One region of the Serratia sp. 2723 genome, then DNA from elsewhere that is predicted to be linked to it. Evidence: predicted binding sites of a transcription regulator. Region 1 holds the regulator's gene; each other region holds the start of a gene.
What was found. The regulator CRP, encoded in region 1, controls carbon source genes, mostly activating them, when cyclic AMP is high. The targets are predictions, from matches to a motif close to ATGTGANNNNNNTCACAT.
Positions count from the first base shown of each region.

Region 1 (4,006 bases):
AAGCGCTGCTGGCAGCTCTGCAAAGCTATCTCAGAGGTTTGCAGATACTCCTGAGCCAGTTTTGGCGTCAGCATATAGTGCTCGCGCGCCAGAATGGTCATCGCATTCAGGTGTTCAACGATAAACTGGTTATGGGTGATCCACAGCCGCATATCTGCCAGATAATTCGATTCAAACCCCGGTTCCTGCATTGCCTGATTGAGCGAGGTAAACAGGGCGTTATGCGCCTGATTGACCTGCATACGCGTGTAGGCCAGTTCGCTGGGGTCCGGCTCCTGTTCTTCAAGCAATAAGCGTAATGCCGTCTGATCGTGCTCCAGCGCCTGATGGGCGTTTTTACGTAGCAGGCCACTCTGCCACTGCGGCCATAGCCAGATCGTGCCGCCAAACACCAATACGCAGCCGATAAGGGTATCGATCAGGCGGGGGACCAGGAAATGGGTGCCATTCAGCGCCAGGAGCTGCAAGGTGTAGACGGCGGTCACGGTGAAGCCCATCACCGCCAGCCCGTAGTTTTTCCGCAGGATCAGATAGGCTGCCAGGGTGATCGCCAACATGATGCTCAGCGTCACGTTCTCCGGCATCTGCAGTTGCAACAGCCCGGCGGCAATCACCAACCCGGCCAACGTGCCGAGGGCACGGTGCTGGATCCTCACCCGCGTAGCGTTATAGCCGTTTTGGCTGACCAGCATGATGGTCAGCAAGATCCAATAGGGTTTTGGCAGGTTGAACAACATGCCCAGGCTGCTGCCTGCCGCCAGAATGACCCCCAGCCTGGTGGCGTTGCGCAGGGCGTTGGATTTGAATGACAGATAGCTCACCACCGCGGGCCAGAACGGCAGCCGTGACTGATTGGCCATCAGATTGCGGCGGTAAAGCGGGTGCTGGGTGCGCAGCAGGCGTGCGATGCGGCTGAAGTGGTAATAGCAGAACTGGCCAACCGGATTATCTGCGTGTTGTGAGGCCACTTTTTCCAGCGCCGCCAGCTCATTCTTCATACTGAAACGCGCAGAGTGTCGATGATAGAGAATATCGTCGGCCACCACCCGCAGGCGCGTGGCGATCACCTGGGCGTTGCGGCGGATAATCGCTTCGGCCTGGCTTTGCTCCACCAGCTTTTGCACTTCTTCCGGCAGATGCAGGCTGACGGTGATGTGCTCTTGCAAATCGAGCGCCACCTGAAACGTGCGTTGCAGGCGCTTCTGCTCCAGGTTATCGGCATGGGGCAGGAAGTTAAGCTGTTGGTATAGCAGACTGATCAGATCCATCACTTGCTGTTGGCGTTGCAACAGCGGCGGCAGGGCCGTTTCAGGAACGGTGTGCTGCGTCAGTAATGAGTATTTGGCTTCAAAATAGTCCGCCAACTGCATATACAGCTGGCTTAAGGATTCGCGCATCGGCTGCTCTTTCCACAGCTTGAACCAGGCCCAGGTAAACAGCCCGTACCAGGCGGTGCCAACGATATACAGCAAAGGGGCATACCAGATTGGTACGGTGCCTACCATGCTGAGGGAAAAGATGGCGGCAACCAGTGCGGCTGGCAGCAGGCGTGCATGTAGTGGGCTGATCTCACCGCTGACGCCGAGTAACAGCGCCATTGCCAACATCAGCAAGGGTAACGGCAGGTCCCACAGCAGGGCTTGTTGCAGCAGAAAGCTGCTGAGTGCGAATAGAGAGCCACCTACGATCAGGCGTTTGAAAAAGCGTTTGTGTGGCGTATCCAGCCCGGCAATGTTGCAGCAGGCGGGCACCAACGAGAACAGCATGCCGAGTTGCAGGTTGCCAATCAGCAAACCAAACGCCACCGGCAGGCACAACACCAGCGTTTGCCGCAGTGCGTAGTTGACTTCCGGGTGGTAGATCAGACGGCGCCACATGGTTGGCTATTCAGCAGGCAAAGAAACGGCGCATTGCTGCACCGTTTCCCTGGGGATTAACGCGTACCGTACACGACAATGGTTTTGCCGTGTGCGGAGATCAGGTTTTGATCTTCGAGCATTTTCAAAATACGACCGACGGTTTCACGTGAGCAACCGACGATTTGGCCAATTTCCTGGCGGGTGATCTTGATCTGCATGCCGTCTGGGTGAGTCATGGCATCAGGTTGTTTTGCCAGGTTCAGCAAGGTCTGTGCAATGCGACCAGTAACGTCAAGGAAGGCGAGGTTACCCACTTTCTCTGAGGTGACTTGCAGGCGGTTAGCCATCTGTGCGGACAGGCGCATCAGGATATCCGGGTTTACCTGGATCAACTGGCGGAATTTCTTGTAGGAAATTTCAGCCACTTCACAGGCGGTTTTGGCCCGTACCCAGGCGCTACGCTCCTGGCCTTCTTCAAATAATCCAAGCTCGCCGATGAAATCCCCCTGGTTAAGGTAGGACAGGATCATCTCTTTGCCTTCTTCATCTTTAATCAGCACCGCGACGGAGCCTTTGACGATGTAGTAAAGCGTTTCGGCCTTTTCACCTTGGTGAATCAGCGTACTCTTTGATGGATATTTGTGGATATGGCAATGAGACAGGAACCATTCGAGAGTCGGGTCTGTTTGCGGTTTGCCGAGAACCATTCGCTGTTATCCTCTGTTGTTATCGCTGCCTTGTATCACAGGGGTCAGAGTTCCCTGTAAAACGTGCTTATAGCCTGGTGTTTTAATTGTGGCTATCAACAGGTTTTGAGGCGTGTTATAGAAATACGCTTGTGCTCTAGCATATTAACTTGCGGGGAGTGCTGCAAGCTACATTCTGTTAACATACCAATATAGGGGCCTTTCCTTGGACGTATCCCTGAAATCGGTGACCTGGAAAGAGTTATTGCGGCTCTGTTTGTAGCACAGAGTGAGGCGGGTGTCTTGTGTTGTCTCGCTTCAGCATGATTAGCATCAGGTTACGTTGCCAGAATGTATGCGAAAGCGTACCCTGTTTTTAAGAAATTAACCGGAGTGTGTAACATGCAGGCAAGAGTTAAGTGGGTAGAAGGGCTGACATTCCTGGGTGAGTCTGCGTCCGGCCACCAGGTTTTGATGGATGGCAACGCGGGCGATAAAGCGCCAAGCCCGATGGAAATGGTGTTGATGTCCGTCGGCGGCTGTAGCGCCATTGATGTGGTGTCGATCCTGCAAAAAGGGCGTAACGATGTGCGTGACTGTGAGGTAAAACTGACCTCTGAGCGCCGTGAAGAAGCGCCACGTCTGTTTACCCATATCAACCTGCATTTTATTGTCACCGGCAAAGGGCTGACCGATAAGACTGTAGAGCGCGCGGTGGATCTTTCCGCCGAGAAATACTGCTCCGTCTCCTTGATGTTGGGTAAAGCCGCCAGCATCAGCCACAGCTTCGAAATCCGCGAAGTGGCGTGATCCTCCTACCAAGGGTAGCGCAGGCAGTGGGCTCGCAATAAATCAAGAAATCGCCGTGCCGTCACGGTTAGCGGCGATTTTTGTGAATACAGTACGCAATATTGAGCCTGTGGTAGCGTGTCGATAGGCAATGTTACCAGCCGATGCTGCAAATGGAACGGTGCGCTCATCGCCCGCGCCACGATAGTCAAATAATCCGCCTCCAACACCATATTCAAGCCGCAGGTCACTGAATCCGAGCGAATGGGCGATCGGCTCAATTGCTGATAGAAAGTGCCCAACACCGCGCGCAGCTGCTGGTAATAGCCCATATCGGTTTCCGGCAATAACCATTTGGCGTCACGTAGTTCATCCAGGCAGTTTGCCTGAGCCAGCGGGTGCCCCTGGCGCGCAATAATGCCAAAAGAAGCGTTGAACAGCGGTTCTCGTACCAGATCCTCCAGCGGCAACTCCGGGCTGACGGTACCTACGGCAAAATCCAGGCGGCCTTCGCGCAGTGCTGGTAGCAGGGTAGAAAGCTGCGCCTCACGGATCAGCAGATTGGTTTGCGGAAACGGCTGTTTGAAGGCTTCGACCAGTTCGGGTAATACCGTGAGTGCCAGTAGCGAAGAGCAGCCGATGGCGACGTTACCTTGCGAATGTTGATTCAAC
Region 1 covers NZ_JBNDIN010000010.1:132,488-136,493, forward strand. Annotated here, with positions in the region: gene ABIE29_RS16030 (YccS/YhfK family putative transporter) at 1-1,877, opposite strand, end outside; gene crp (cAMP-activated global transcriptional regulator CRP) at 1,934-2,566, opposite strand; gene ABIE29_RS16040 (OsmC family protein) at 2,948-3,355, shown strand; gene ABIE29_RS16045 (LysR substrate-binding domain-containing protein) at 3,361-4,006, opposite strand, start outside.

Region 2 (4,006 bases), on a different contig from region 1:
GCCTCGGCTGGCGGCACGATACGGTCTACCGCGGAATCGACAAAGCCGATATGCTGCTCAACCCAGGTCTGCTCATCCTGCGGCAGTGCATCGAACACGTGCTGTTTGAGCTGGCTGGTGCCGCGCACCATGTTTTCACAGGCGATGATATTCAGCGGTTGAGTATTACCTTGCTGATGGCGCAGGATCAGGCCTTTGGCGATAGTCCCGGCGATTCTCGCGAGGATCTGTGGGCCTACGGCCGTCGTCACGATATCGGCTTGGGCAATCAGTGCCACCGCCCCTTCACTACCGCTATTAACAGCACTGACGTTGTTCACCTCTTCAACGCGTGCCTGCTCACCCACCACATGTACCTGGTAGCTTTTGCGTTGGTTCAACGCGTCCAGCACCGTCTGGTTAACGTCAGCAAAAGTCAGTTCGGCGTGCGCGTCAGCAAGCAGTTTGCCAATAAAGCCACGGCCAATATTACCGGCTCCGAAGTGTAATGCTTTCATATTCCACCCTTTCTTAAATGTAGAAGGGTGCAGCAAGCTGCACCCTTTAAAATAATTCTGTTATCAGGCTTTCTTACCGCCCAGCAAATCCAGCACTTCCTGGACGCTGGTGGTATTTGCCAGCCGCTCGATGACGCTTTCATCATCCAACGCATTGGTCAGGCTGGTGATCACCTGGATATGCTCGTTGTTACGCGCCGCGATACCGATAACCAAGCGTGCAACTTCATCCTCTTCGTCACCGAATCGCACGCCCTGCGGATACTGGCAGAACACCACGCCGGTACGCAGTACCCGGTCTTTGGCTTCGATGGTGCCATGCGGCACAGCAATGGATTCGCCCAGGTAGGTAGAGGTCAGCTTTTCACGTTCCAACATGGCCGGAACATATTCGGGCTCGACGTAGCCCCCCTTCACCAGTTGCTCACCGGCAAAGCGAATGGCCTGCTCTTTATCAATGGCCTGCAAGCCGAGGAACACGTTGCTTTCACCCAGTTTGAACAGGTTCTGTTCGCTGGCGTCAAAGCTGTCATCCAGGGTGGAGATAACCTTCTGCTCGGTTTCGCTGGTCTTGTTAGCGGCCACCAGACGGGCGGTCAAATCACTGTACAGATGGCTGTCCAGGAAGTTGGTCAGCGAGATGTGCTGGGCCTGCGGCGCATGGCGCATCGCACGCTCGGTCAGATCGCGGTGAGTGATCACCAGATCCACATCTTCCGGCAGGCTGTTGATTGCGCTATTGGTTACGGAGATATTCTTCAGCCCCGCGTCCGCCACTTTCTTGCGCAGCACGCCGGCACCCATGGCGCTGGAGCCCATACCCGCATCGCAAGCTACGATGATTTTACGCACGGTGCTCAGATCGCCGTCTACCGCTGCGTTTACCGCGGCACCACCTTTAGACTGGGCTTTCATGTCCTGGATACGGCGGGTCGCCTCTTCCAGATCGTCTTCCTCTTTCACTTTCGAGGTTTTCAACAGGAAAGATGAGACCACAAAGGAGACCAGGAACGCCGCAAATACCGCCGCCAGGTTGGCGAAGTAGGCGCCTTTTGGTGTCATCGCCAGCACCGCCAGGATAGAACCAGGGGAAGCAGGAGATACCAGGCCGCCGTTCAACAGGGTCAGGGTGAATACGCCGGTCATACCGCCCAGAATAACCGCCAGGATCAGGCGTGGATTCATCAGCACGTATGGGAAGTAGATTTCGTGGATACCCCCCAGGAAGTGGATGATCGCCGCACCGCCAGCAGACTGCTTGGCACTACCACGGCCGAAGAACATATAGGCCATCAGCACGCCCAAACCCGGGCCTGGGTTGGCTTCGATCAGGAAGAAGATTGATTTACCGGTTTCCGTCGCCTGCTGGATGCCCAGCGGTGAGAAGATGCCGTGGTTGATGGCGTTGTTCAGGAACAGGATTTTCGCCGGTTCAACGAAGATCGAGGTCAATGGCAGCAGGTTGTTGACCACCATGATATGCACGCCAGCCGCCAACACTTTGGACAGCGCTTCGACCAATGGCCCGATCCCCATAAAGGCCAGGATCGCCAACAGCATACCAATGATGCCGGCGGAGAAGTTGTTGACCAACATCTCGAAGCCGCTCTTGATCTTGCCGTCAACCCAACGGTCAAAATGCTTGATCGCCCAGCCACCCAGCGGCCCAACAATCATGGCACCCAAGAACATCGGCATGTCTGCCCCGACGATCACGCCCATGGTGGTGATGGCACCGACCACGCCGCCACGCTCGCCGCCCACCAGTTTACCGCCGGTATAACCGATCAGCAGTGGCAGCAGGTAGGTGATCATTGGCCCAACCAGCTTGGCTAACGTTTCGTTTGGCAGCCAGCCGGTAGGAATGAATAGCGCAGTGATGATACCCCAGGCGATGAATGCGCCAATGTTGGGCATCACCATATTACTCAGGAAACGGCCAAAGTTTTGCACTTTAACCTTGATGTCTGGTGAAAACATAAACACACCCCTATTGTTACGCGCTGACAATAAGAGCGCGCGATAATTGTTGTAACGTTCTAGCCCTGTTGATGCTGTTTGCGAAACGGACTCTACCACGCTCTTTTTACTACGCGAACTCTACGGGGGTAATGTGATCCAGATCACTCATAACAACCCTACCACCGGGTAGTTATAGTGATATACATCACATTTATTCCTTGTATAAAAAATACAAAACCAATGTAAGCTGACAAAACAGGCCAAAAATATGATCTTAATCACATATCAAGTTCTCAGCTTTGTTTGAAAAATGTGATATTTATCACAATTTATTTTACATACGGCCACCGGACCGTGGCGTGAAAGGCGGATATTCCCTGCGAGCACTCATCGAGCCGGGAAACCACCAATCACATTGCGATCGGTGAAAGAAAGCAACATTTTCATTCACAACCATTAAGGTTATTTACTGGAAGTGTAGTACAGAAGTATCAAGGAAGAGGGCAGGCCAGCGGCTGAAAATTCCGCCTTAATCCGCAAAGCGACGGTGGATAGAACCGAGCCGCTGCCGTTCGGCCCAAGGAAACCGTGGATCTCGCCCCAGCCTATTTGCAACGAGAAATCTTTCACTACGTGCCGTGTGCCAAAGTGCCTATTCAAGCCCCGTCACATCAATACAGAGCTTACTCATCGGCTACAACCTCGACATCCACCGGCTGACCAATTCGCAACCCCCCAGCACATAGCCAGAAAATGCACGCTCCTGCACATCATCGCAGTCGCCCAATCCAATGAAAAATAACAGAATAAAAAATTTATTTTTGATAAAGTCCATGGCAAAGACTTCCTGCCACCTCACGGGTCAATAGTTGCTGCAACCTGAAGCCAAAACCGCAATAACATGCCATTCACCCATGATTCGGCTCCGCCATCGCTTTAGCGATATAGTGCATGTAGTAGGCTTTTTTCAGGCTGGCTATCTCGCTGAGACTTAAGCCGACAACAGAGTTGAACGTATTATCATCCCTGAATCCAAGCAACGTGGAGCCGCCATAATTAAACCAGCGTGCCATCTGTTTATATGGCCACGGCAGTGCGCAACCCAGTTCGCGCAGCGAGTTATTAAGCTTTTTCCAGTCCTGTTCAAAATCATTACCGGCATAAAAGTCGCAGATCCGAGGGTCTTGCACCTGATAAGGTGCCAAAGAAACGTCTAACAACGAGGAACCGGAAAAATAAAGCTGATAAAAACTGACAATCAGCGCCTGCGCATAGGTTGGAAAAGAATTGGGAATGGTTAATACGCCCAGCAGATATTTATACTCAGGATATTTTATGACAAAACAGAAAATCCCTTTCCACAACGCATCGAGAGCATGGGTTTTCTGATACCGCTCCTGAATGAAGCCACGCCCTATTTCGAAACTCGCCTGAAGGGTGGCAAGGCAGCTTTCGTCAAAATGAAAAAGTTCATGGCTATACAGACCCTCAACCCCTTTTTTGGCGATTTGTTCCCCTGCCGGGGTAATGCGATACGCCCCCACGAC
Region 2 covers NZ_JBNDIN010000013.1:113,957-117,962, reverse strand. Annotated here, with positions in the region: gene ABIE29_RS18510 (mannitol-1-phosphate 5-dehydrogenase) at 1-497, opposite strand, end outside; gene ABIE29_RS18505 (PTS mannitol transporter subunit IICBA) at 561-2,477, opposite strand; partial or broken gene ABIE29_RS18500 (ABC transporter ATP-binding protein) at 3,009-3,150, opposite strand; gene ABIE29_RS18495 (lysophospholipid acyltransferase family protein) at 3,368-4,006, opposite strand, start outside.
Region 2: a site for CRP is predicted at 2,609-2,626, ahead of ABIE29_RS18505 (PTS mannitol transporter subunit IICBA). Genes of this name have one in related genera too.

Region 3 (4,006 bases), on a different contig from region 1:
ATCGATGTCCAACCCGAGGTGTTCGAGCTGTAAGCGGGACTCATAACGCAGCAGTTTGCGATCCACCAGACCATGTTTGGTCGGCAACTGGCCCAGGTAGATGTTCTCTGCCACGGTCATTTCCGGCACCAGATGCAGTTCCTGGTAGATAATCGCCACCCCGGCGTTCAACGCGTCGGTGGTATTGGCAAACTGTACCGCTTGCCCCTGGAGGTGGATCTCCCCTTTGCTTGGGGCGTAATTGCCGCTGAGGATTTTCAGCAGCGTCGATTTCCCGGCGCCGTTTTCCCCCATCAGCGCGTGGATCTGCCCGGCCTGACAGCTGAAACTGATATCATCCAGCGCTTTGACGCCAGGGAAGCTTTTACCGATGCCTTTGAAAGCCAGATAGGGCGTGACGGCAGTCATAGTGCTTTCCTCAATGCTGTGCGATAAATGGCCGCCCGTTTGATGCAGGCGGCACGTTCCTTACATCAGACCTTTTTTCTGCAGTTCGACCTGGAAGTTGTCGCGGGTGATCAGCACCACGTCGGTCACTTCGGTAAATTTCTCTGGTTCTACGCCTTTCTCTACCCAGTCATGCAGCATCTGAATGCTCTTGTAGCCATGAATATCCGGGCTTGGCAGCAATGAGCCGTAGAAGCCTGTAGCCTGTTTCTTGGAAAGCTCGCTTACCGCATCAACGCCGTTGATACCAATGCCGATCACGTTAGGCGCTTTAAAGCCCTGGCCTTCAGTGGCACGCACGCCGCCCAGCACGGTGTTGTCGTTCATCCCGACGATCAGCCAGTTTTTCACTTCAGGATGCTGCACCAACATCGAGTTGGCGGCATCGAACGCCCCTGGGATATCGTTGGATTTGGTCGGAACCTGGTAGATCTGCTGTTCTGGGAAACCCGCGGTTTTCAATGCGTCCATAGAGCCACCGGTACGGCGGCGTGCAGTGTCCAGTTCATCGGAGGTGATCGCCATGACGCCGGTCTCTGCCACTTTCCAGCCACGCTTGTTCATCTCTTTCCACAGCTCTGCACCTTGGCGTTCACCTATTTTGGTGGCCGCCATCATCACTAGCGGCACGCTCTCCATCGGCTTGCCTTTGGCGTTAACAAACTGGTCGTCAACCGCGATCACTTTCAGATCGTAGCTGCGCGCCTTGGCGACAATCGCCGAGCCTAGCTTCGGGTCTGGGGTGCAGATGACAAACCCCTTGGCCCCGCTGGCCGCCAGGCTGTCGATGGCATTGAGGGTTTTCTCGCCGTCCGGTACGGCGATCTTGATCACTTCAAACCCCAGGTCTTTACCCGCTTTGTCGGCAAATTTCCATTCGGTCTGGAACCAGGGCTCTTCTGGCTGTTTAACTAAAAAACCCAGTTTCATGGTCTCTGCGACAGCCGAATGTGACATAACCGCCGTCAGACCGATCACTGCCAACGCCTTAGTGAATTTATGCATGGTACTCTCCGCTGTTTTGCTTTCATCGGCAGAAAAACCGGGCCACCGTGAAAACGTTATCATTATGAGATCCTGTCACGACAATGGCCTTACATCTCGCTTATTGCCGTCGACTCAGGTAAGACGCAAACAGTTTTAGCCGGTATTTGTCAGTTAAATGTAGAGCGCTATCACATCCCGAGATAACAGCAGATATATGCATATATTTAGCAAATTTAACCAAGTGGTAACTTTTGACCCCCATCACAAAATCACTGTAGCAAGCAGAAAAGTGCATACTTCCAGCCAATGACTCCTCACCGGTCTCCCTGTCCCGCTCCTATCGTTAACCTCAATCAAACAAATAAGGAGTCCGCATCATGACGGCAGGTGCTATTGCCCTGGGATTAGACTTCGGCAGCGATTCAGTGCGGGTACTGGCTGTCGACTGCCAAAACGGCAACGAACTGGATACCGAGGTGGTCTACTACCCTCGCTGGCAGCGTGGCGACTTTTGTAACGCCGCGCAGAACCAGTTCCGCCACCATCCACTCGACTATATCGAAGCCATGGAGCAGGCCGTCGTCGCCGTGGTGCAACGCATGAGCCAGGAACAGCGGCAGGCCGTGGTCGGGATTGGGGTAGATTCCACCGGTTCCACTCCCGCCCCGATTGATGAACACGGCGACGTGTTGGCGTTGCGGCCGGAGTTTGCCAGCAATCCCAACGCCATGTTTGTACTGTGGAAAGACCACACCGCCATCGAGGAAGCCGAGGCGATTAACCAGCTGTGCCGCCGTGGCGATTTCCCCGACTATTCACGCTATATCGGCGGCGTTTACTCCTCTGAGTGGTTCTGGGCCAAAATCTTGCACGTTTCACGCCAGGATGAGGCGGTACGCCACGCCGCCGCCTCTTGGGTTGAGCTGTGCGACTGGGTACCGGCGCTGCTTTCTGGCACGACCGCGCCGGATCGGTTAAAGCGCGGGCGTTGCAGCGTTGGGCATAAAACGCTGTGGCATCCAGACTGGGACGGTTTACCGCCCAAAGCCTTCTTTGCGGCTCTGGACCCATTGCTGGTGGAAGATCTGCCCTATCCGCTGTTCACCGGCTCCTACACTGCCGATCTGCCGGTGGGAACGCTGACCAAAGAGTGGGCCGCACGGCTTGGGCTGTCAGAAAACGTGGTGCTGTCCGGGGGCGCCTTTGACTGCCATATGGGGGCCGTGGGGGCCGGTGCGCAGCCTTATACGCTGGTGAAGGTGATTGGCACGTCAACCTGCGACATCCTGATCGCCGATCGTGAACGCGTGGGCGATCGCGCCATCAGCGGCATCTGCGGCCAGGTGGACGGCAGCGTAGTGCCGCAAACCATCGGCATGGAGGCCGGGCAATCCGCTTTTGGCGATATGTACGCCTGGTTCAGCCGCCTGCTGAGCTGGCCACTGCGTGAAGCCGCCAAGACGCAACCGCAACTCCAGACACAGCTGCAACAAATCGAGCATGACATGCTGGCCGCCCTGACCGCCGGCTGGGCCAAAAACCCGTCGCTAGACCATCTGCCCGTAGTATTGGACTGGTTCAATGGCCGCCGCACCCCCTACGCCAACCAGCGTCTTAAAGGGGTGATCACCGATCTCAACCTTGGTACCGATGCGCCCACGCTGTTTGGTGGCTTTATTGCCGCAACCGCTTTTGGCGCTCGCGCCATCATGGAGTGCTTCGAACAGCAGGACATTCCCGTCGATAACGTGCTGGCTTTGGGCGGCATTGCCCGCAAGTCACCGGTGATTATGCAGGTTTGTGCCGATGTGATGGATCGCCCGCTACAGATTGTCGCCTCCGACCAATGCTGCGCGCTGGGTGCGGCCATCTTCGCCGCCGTGGCCGCCGGACATTTCAGTGACGTTCCGCAGGCTCAGCGGCATATGGCTTGCAGCATTGAACGAACTTTGCAGCCCGATCCTGCAAACGTCGTTCGCTACCAACAACTTTATGAACGCTATCAACAATGGTGCCAAGCCGCAGAGCCGCGCTTTGCCGCAACCCCCAAAAATTAATACGCCGGGGCAGACCCTCTCGGCTCAATAAAACCTCTAGATCCAGGAGTTTTTGATGAACATCTTTAAGCAACGTGAAGTGTGGTTCGTGATCGGCAGCCAGCATCTTTATGGCCCAAAAACCCTGCAACAGGTGATGGAAAATGCCGAGCAGGTCGTGAACAGCCTGAACCGTGACGCAGGTTTACCGGTGAAGATGGTGCTGAAACCGCTGGTCACCACGCCGGACGAAATCACCACCGTCTGCCGTGATGCCAACTATCACCAGGACTGTGTCGGCATCATCACCTGGCTACACACCTTCTCACCGGCCAAAATGTGGATTGCCGGCCTGTCGATCCTCGATAAACCGCTGCTCCAGTTCCATACCCAATTTAATGCCGAAGTTCCGTGGGACAGCATGGATATGGACTTTATGAACCTGAACCAGACCGCCCACGGTGGCCGTGAGTTCGGGTTTATCGGTGCTCGTATGCGCCAGCAGCACAGCGTGATCGCGGGCCACTGGCAAGACA
Region 3 covers NZ_JBNDIN010000005.1:181,862-185,867, forward strand. Annotated here, with positions in the region: gene araG (L-arabinose ABC transporter ATP-binding protein AraG) at 1-408, opposite strand, end outside; gene ABIE29_RS09705 (arabinose ABC transporter substrate-binding protein) at 469-1,452, opposite strand; gene ABIE29_RS09710 (ribulokinase) at 1,812-3,491, shown strand; gene araA (L-arabinose isomerase) at 3,547-4,006, shown strand, end outside.
Region 3: a site for CRP is predicted at 1,684-1,701, ahead of ABIE29_RS09705 (arabinose ABC transporter substrate-binding protein). Genes of this name have one in related genera too.

Region 4 (4,006 bases), on a different contig from region 1:
AGCATCGGCGAACATATCAAGCAGGCTATCGCCGAACAGGAACGTCTGGGGCTGGACGTGCTGGTGCACGGCGAAGCCGAGCGTAACGACATGGTGGAATACTTCGGCGAGAACCTGGACGGCTTCGTGTTCACCCAAAATGGTTGGGTACAGAGCTACGGTTCCCGCTGCGTGAAACCACCGGTGATTATTGGCGATATCAGCCGCCCGGAAGCCATCACCGTAGAGTGGGCCAAATTTGCCCAGTCGCTGACCGACAAGCCGGTAAAAGGCATGTTGACCGGCCCGGTGACCATTCTTTGCTGGTCCTTCCCACGTGAAGATGTGACCCGTGAAGTGATCGCCAAGCAGATTGCGCTGGCACTGCGTGACGAAGTGGAAGACTTGGAGAAGGCCGGTATCGGTATCATCCAGATCGACGAGCCTGCACTGCGCGAAGGCCTGCCGTTGCGCCAGTCCGATTGGGCCGCATACCTCGACTGGGCGGTGGATGCCTTCAAACTGAACGCCGCCGTGGCGCAGGACGATACCCAGATCCACACCCACATGTGTTATTGCGAGTTCAACGACATCATGGATTCTATCGCGGCGCTGGATGCCGACGTGATCACCATCGAAACCTCTCGTTCCGATATGGATCTGCTGGAAGCGTTCAAAGAGTTCGACTATCCGAACGAAATCGGGCCGGGCGTTTACGACATCCACTCGCCGAACGTGCCAAGCGTAGAATGGATCGAAGCGCTGCTGCGTAAAGCGGCGCAGAACATCCCGGCAGAACGCCTGTGGGTCAACCCAGACTGCGGCCTGAAAACCCGTGGCTGGCCAGAAACCCGCCAGTCGCTAGCTAACATGGTGCTGGCAGCTCAGCGCCTGCGTGATCAGGTTGTCTGATCCCACCGTGATGTTTACCCAAGGGCGCTTCGGCGCCCTTTACTTGTTCTACTCCCGCGTTTCCTTAACAGATACTGCTACCGGGGGATGTGCTGTTTGTCCCGGCGCAAGGCTGGTGCAACCCACAACCACGCTCAGACGGTTGTCAAAATGATACAGGCTAACTCTGCACCATAGGGATAGGGGACATCTCAGTTACTACATTCGCTCTATATATCAACTTGCTACAGATTAACTCTGCACTTGACCACTACACCTCACCGGCTCCCTCTCCCTGTGGGAGCCGGTCAGGGGCATTACTTCACACCCGCCACTCCATGCTGGCTGAACCAGGCCAACATGCGCTGCCAACCGTCGACGGAAGCCTCCGCGTTATAGCTTGGCCGGTAATCGGCGTGGAAAGCGTGACCTGCTTGCGGATAAACCACGATTTCCGCATCGGCATTGGCCGCACGGATCGCCTGGCGCATGGTTTCCACCGTTTCCTGCGGGATACTGGCATCCTGGCCACCGTATAGCCCAAGTACCGAAGCCGAAAGATCGGTGGCGATATCAACCGGATGCTTTGGCGAATTCAAGGTTTTCTCCCCCACCAGCTTGCCGTACCAGGCCACCGCCGCCTTCAGCTGTGGATTATGCGCGGCATACAGCCAGGTGATACGCCCACCCCAGCAGAAACCGGTAATCGCCAACCTGCTGGCGTCGCCGCCGTGGCGTGTTGCCCAGTGTGCGGTGTGATCCAGATCGGCCAGTACCTGGCTGTCTGGCACCTTGCTGACCAGCTTTTGCATCAGCTCGCTGATTTCGCTGTACTCTCTGGCATCGCCCTGGCGGAAATAGAGTTCTGGCGCGATGGCCAGATAACCCTGCTTCGCCAGGCGGTGGCACAGATCCTGAATGTGTTCATGCACACCAAAGATTTCCTGCACTACCAGCACAATTGGGAACGGCCCTTGATGATGGGCCGGTTTGGCGATATAGGCTGGCAGATCGTCCCCTTGCGAAGGGATGGTGGTTTCACCCACGTGTATATCCTGCACATCGGTCAGAATGGTTGAGGTGGCCAGCGGTGCGACGGCCGGGGTAAATCCCCCTTTGGCCTGTTTTAATGTCATTTGTTGTTCTGTTTTCATTGATTGCAGGCTCCATGCGTTAGAGAAAAAGCGCGGCAGTTAACTATAGGCAGATTAACGCTTATTAGCACCGTGTGGCGAATTTTTGCGCAGGGTAGCCATGGCTGCACAGTCAGCAACTTGGTATAAACTGAGTGGAGGTTAAGCTTGTTAGGGTTTTTTATGTGATGTATATCACAAAAATAATGTAGATGAATTTCTGTTTCTTTATTCAAAGTGATTGTCGTCACGAAATTTAACGGTGATTGTCAGTAGAATCTCTGTTTGTTCCTCCCAAAACCGTATCCATGAGGAGTCCCCCATGTCTCAGTCTGACGTTTTCCACCTCGGTCTCACTAAAAGCGATCTGCAAGGCGCTACATTGGCCATCGTCCCTGGCGATCCGCAGCGTGTTGAGAAAATTGCCAAGCTGATGGAAAACCCGGTACACCTGGCTTCCCACCGCGAATTTACTACTTGGCGTGCAGAGCTGGATGGCAAGGCAGTGATCGTGTGCTCAACCGGTATCGGTGGCCCATCTACCTCTATCGCCGTTGAAGAGTTGGCACAGCTGGGCATCCGTACCTTCCTGCGTATTGGTACAACCGGTGCCATTCAGGCCAATATCAACGTGGGCGACGTGCTGGTGACTACCGCTGCTGTGCGCCTCGACGGTGCCAGCTTGCACTTTGCCCCGATGGAATTCCCGGCAGTGGCAGACTTTGCCTGTACCACTGCGCTGGTTGAAGCCGCCAAGGCCAGCGGTGCGACCACGCATATCGGCGTGACGGCCTCTTCCGATACCTTCTACCCAGGCCAGGAACGTTATGACACCTACTCCGGCCGTGTAGTCAACCGCTTTAAGGGCTCGATGGAAGAGTGGCAGTCGATGGGGGTGATGAACTATGAAATGGAATCCGCCACCCTGCTGACCATGTGCGCCAGCCAGGGCCTGCGTGCGGGGATGGTTGCCGGTGTGATCGTTAACCGCACCCAGCAAGAGATCCCGAATGCGGAAACCATGAAGAAGACCGAAAGCCAGGCGGTGCAAATCGTCGTTGAGGCTGCTCGCCGTCTGCTGTAATCCTCACTCCCTCACCCTAACCCTCTCCCAAAGGGAGAGGGTTAGGAACGTGCTACATGTTTGACCACCGTTCTGCCTCAACAAAGATACGACCTCTGCATCTGATTGAAACACTGAACTAGCCCCCTTGATCTTTTGAGAGAGGATCGGTGGGAGGGGTAAACTGGGCCGTTTGACGGCCCGTTTCTCCATCTGTTACGGTTATCCCCCTCTGCGTCATGCTGCTGGCCTTCCGTTGCGAGTGTTACCGATTGCCGGCTGATGTGGCGGCATATCCCAAGACAATCAATATAAGGACGTCTTATGACCGCTCAGATCCTGCTCCATCCTTCCCTTGCGCCGCTAGACGGTGGCATCAACTTCCGCGATTTAGGCGGCAACAGAATGGCCGATGGTCGCCGTATTAAACGCGGACTGCTATTTCGTTCCGGCGCTCTGGATCTGTTGAGTGAAGACGACTGTAGCTACCTGGCTCAGATGCCAATACGTTCGGTGCTGGATTACCGCGACATCGACGAAGTGCAGGCCAAACCTGATGTGCTATGGTCGGGAGCCGACTATTACCACGTGCCGGCCAATCCGCTCAGCAGCGAAGTGAATGCCAACCTGGAAAAACTCACCGACGAAACGTTGGCCAAGTTTGATGCCCGGGCCTTTATGCTGGAGCTGTACCGCCGCCTGCCGTTCAATAACGCCGCCTATCAGCAACTGGCGCAGCTGTTGGCCCAGCCTGAAGGCGGAGCGATTGTGCAGCACTGTGCGGTAGGCAAAGACCGTACTGGCGTCGGTTCGGCGATGGTGCTGCTAGCGCTCGGGGCGGATGAGAACACGGTGATGGAAGATTATCTGCTGACGGAAACCACGTTGGCGAGCTACCGTGAATATATGTTGGAGCAGATGTCTATCCGCCTGAACGACG
Region 4 covers NZ_JBNDIN010000008.1:177,325-181,330, forward strand. Annotated here, with positions in the region: gene metE (5-methyltetrahydropteroyltriglutamate--homocysteine S-methyltransferase) at 1-891, shown strand, start outside; gene ABIE29_RS14470 (dienelactone hydrolase family protein) at 1,188-2,024, opposite strand; gene udp (uridine phosphorylase) at 2,326-3,087, shown strand; gene ABIE29_RS14480 (tyrosine-protein phosphatase) at 3,391-4,006, shown strand, end outside.
Region 4: a site for CRP is predicted at 2,187-2,204, ahead of udp (uridine phosphorylase). Genes of this name have one in related genera too.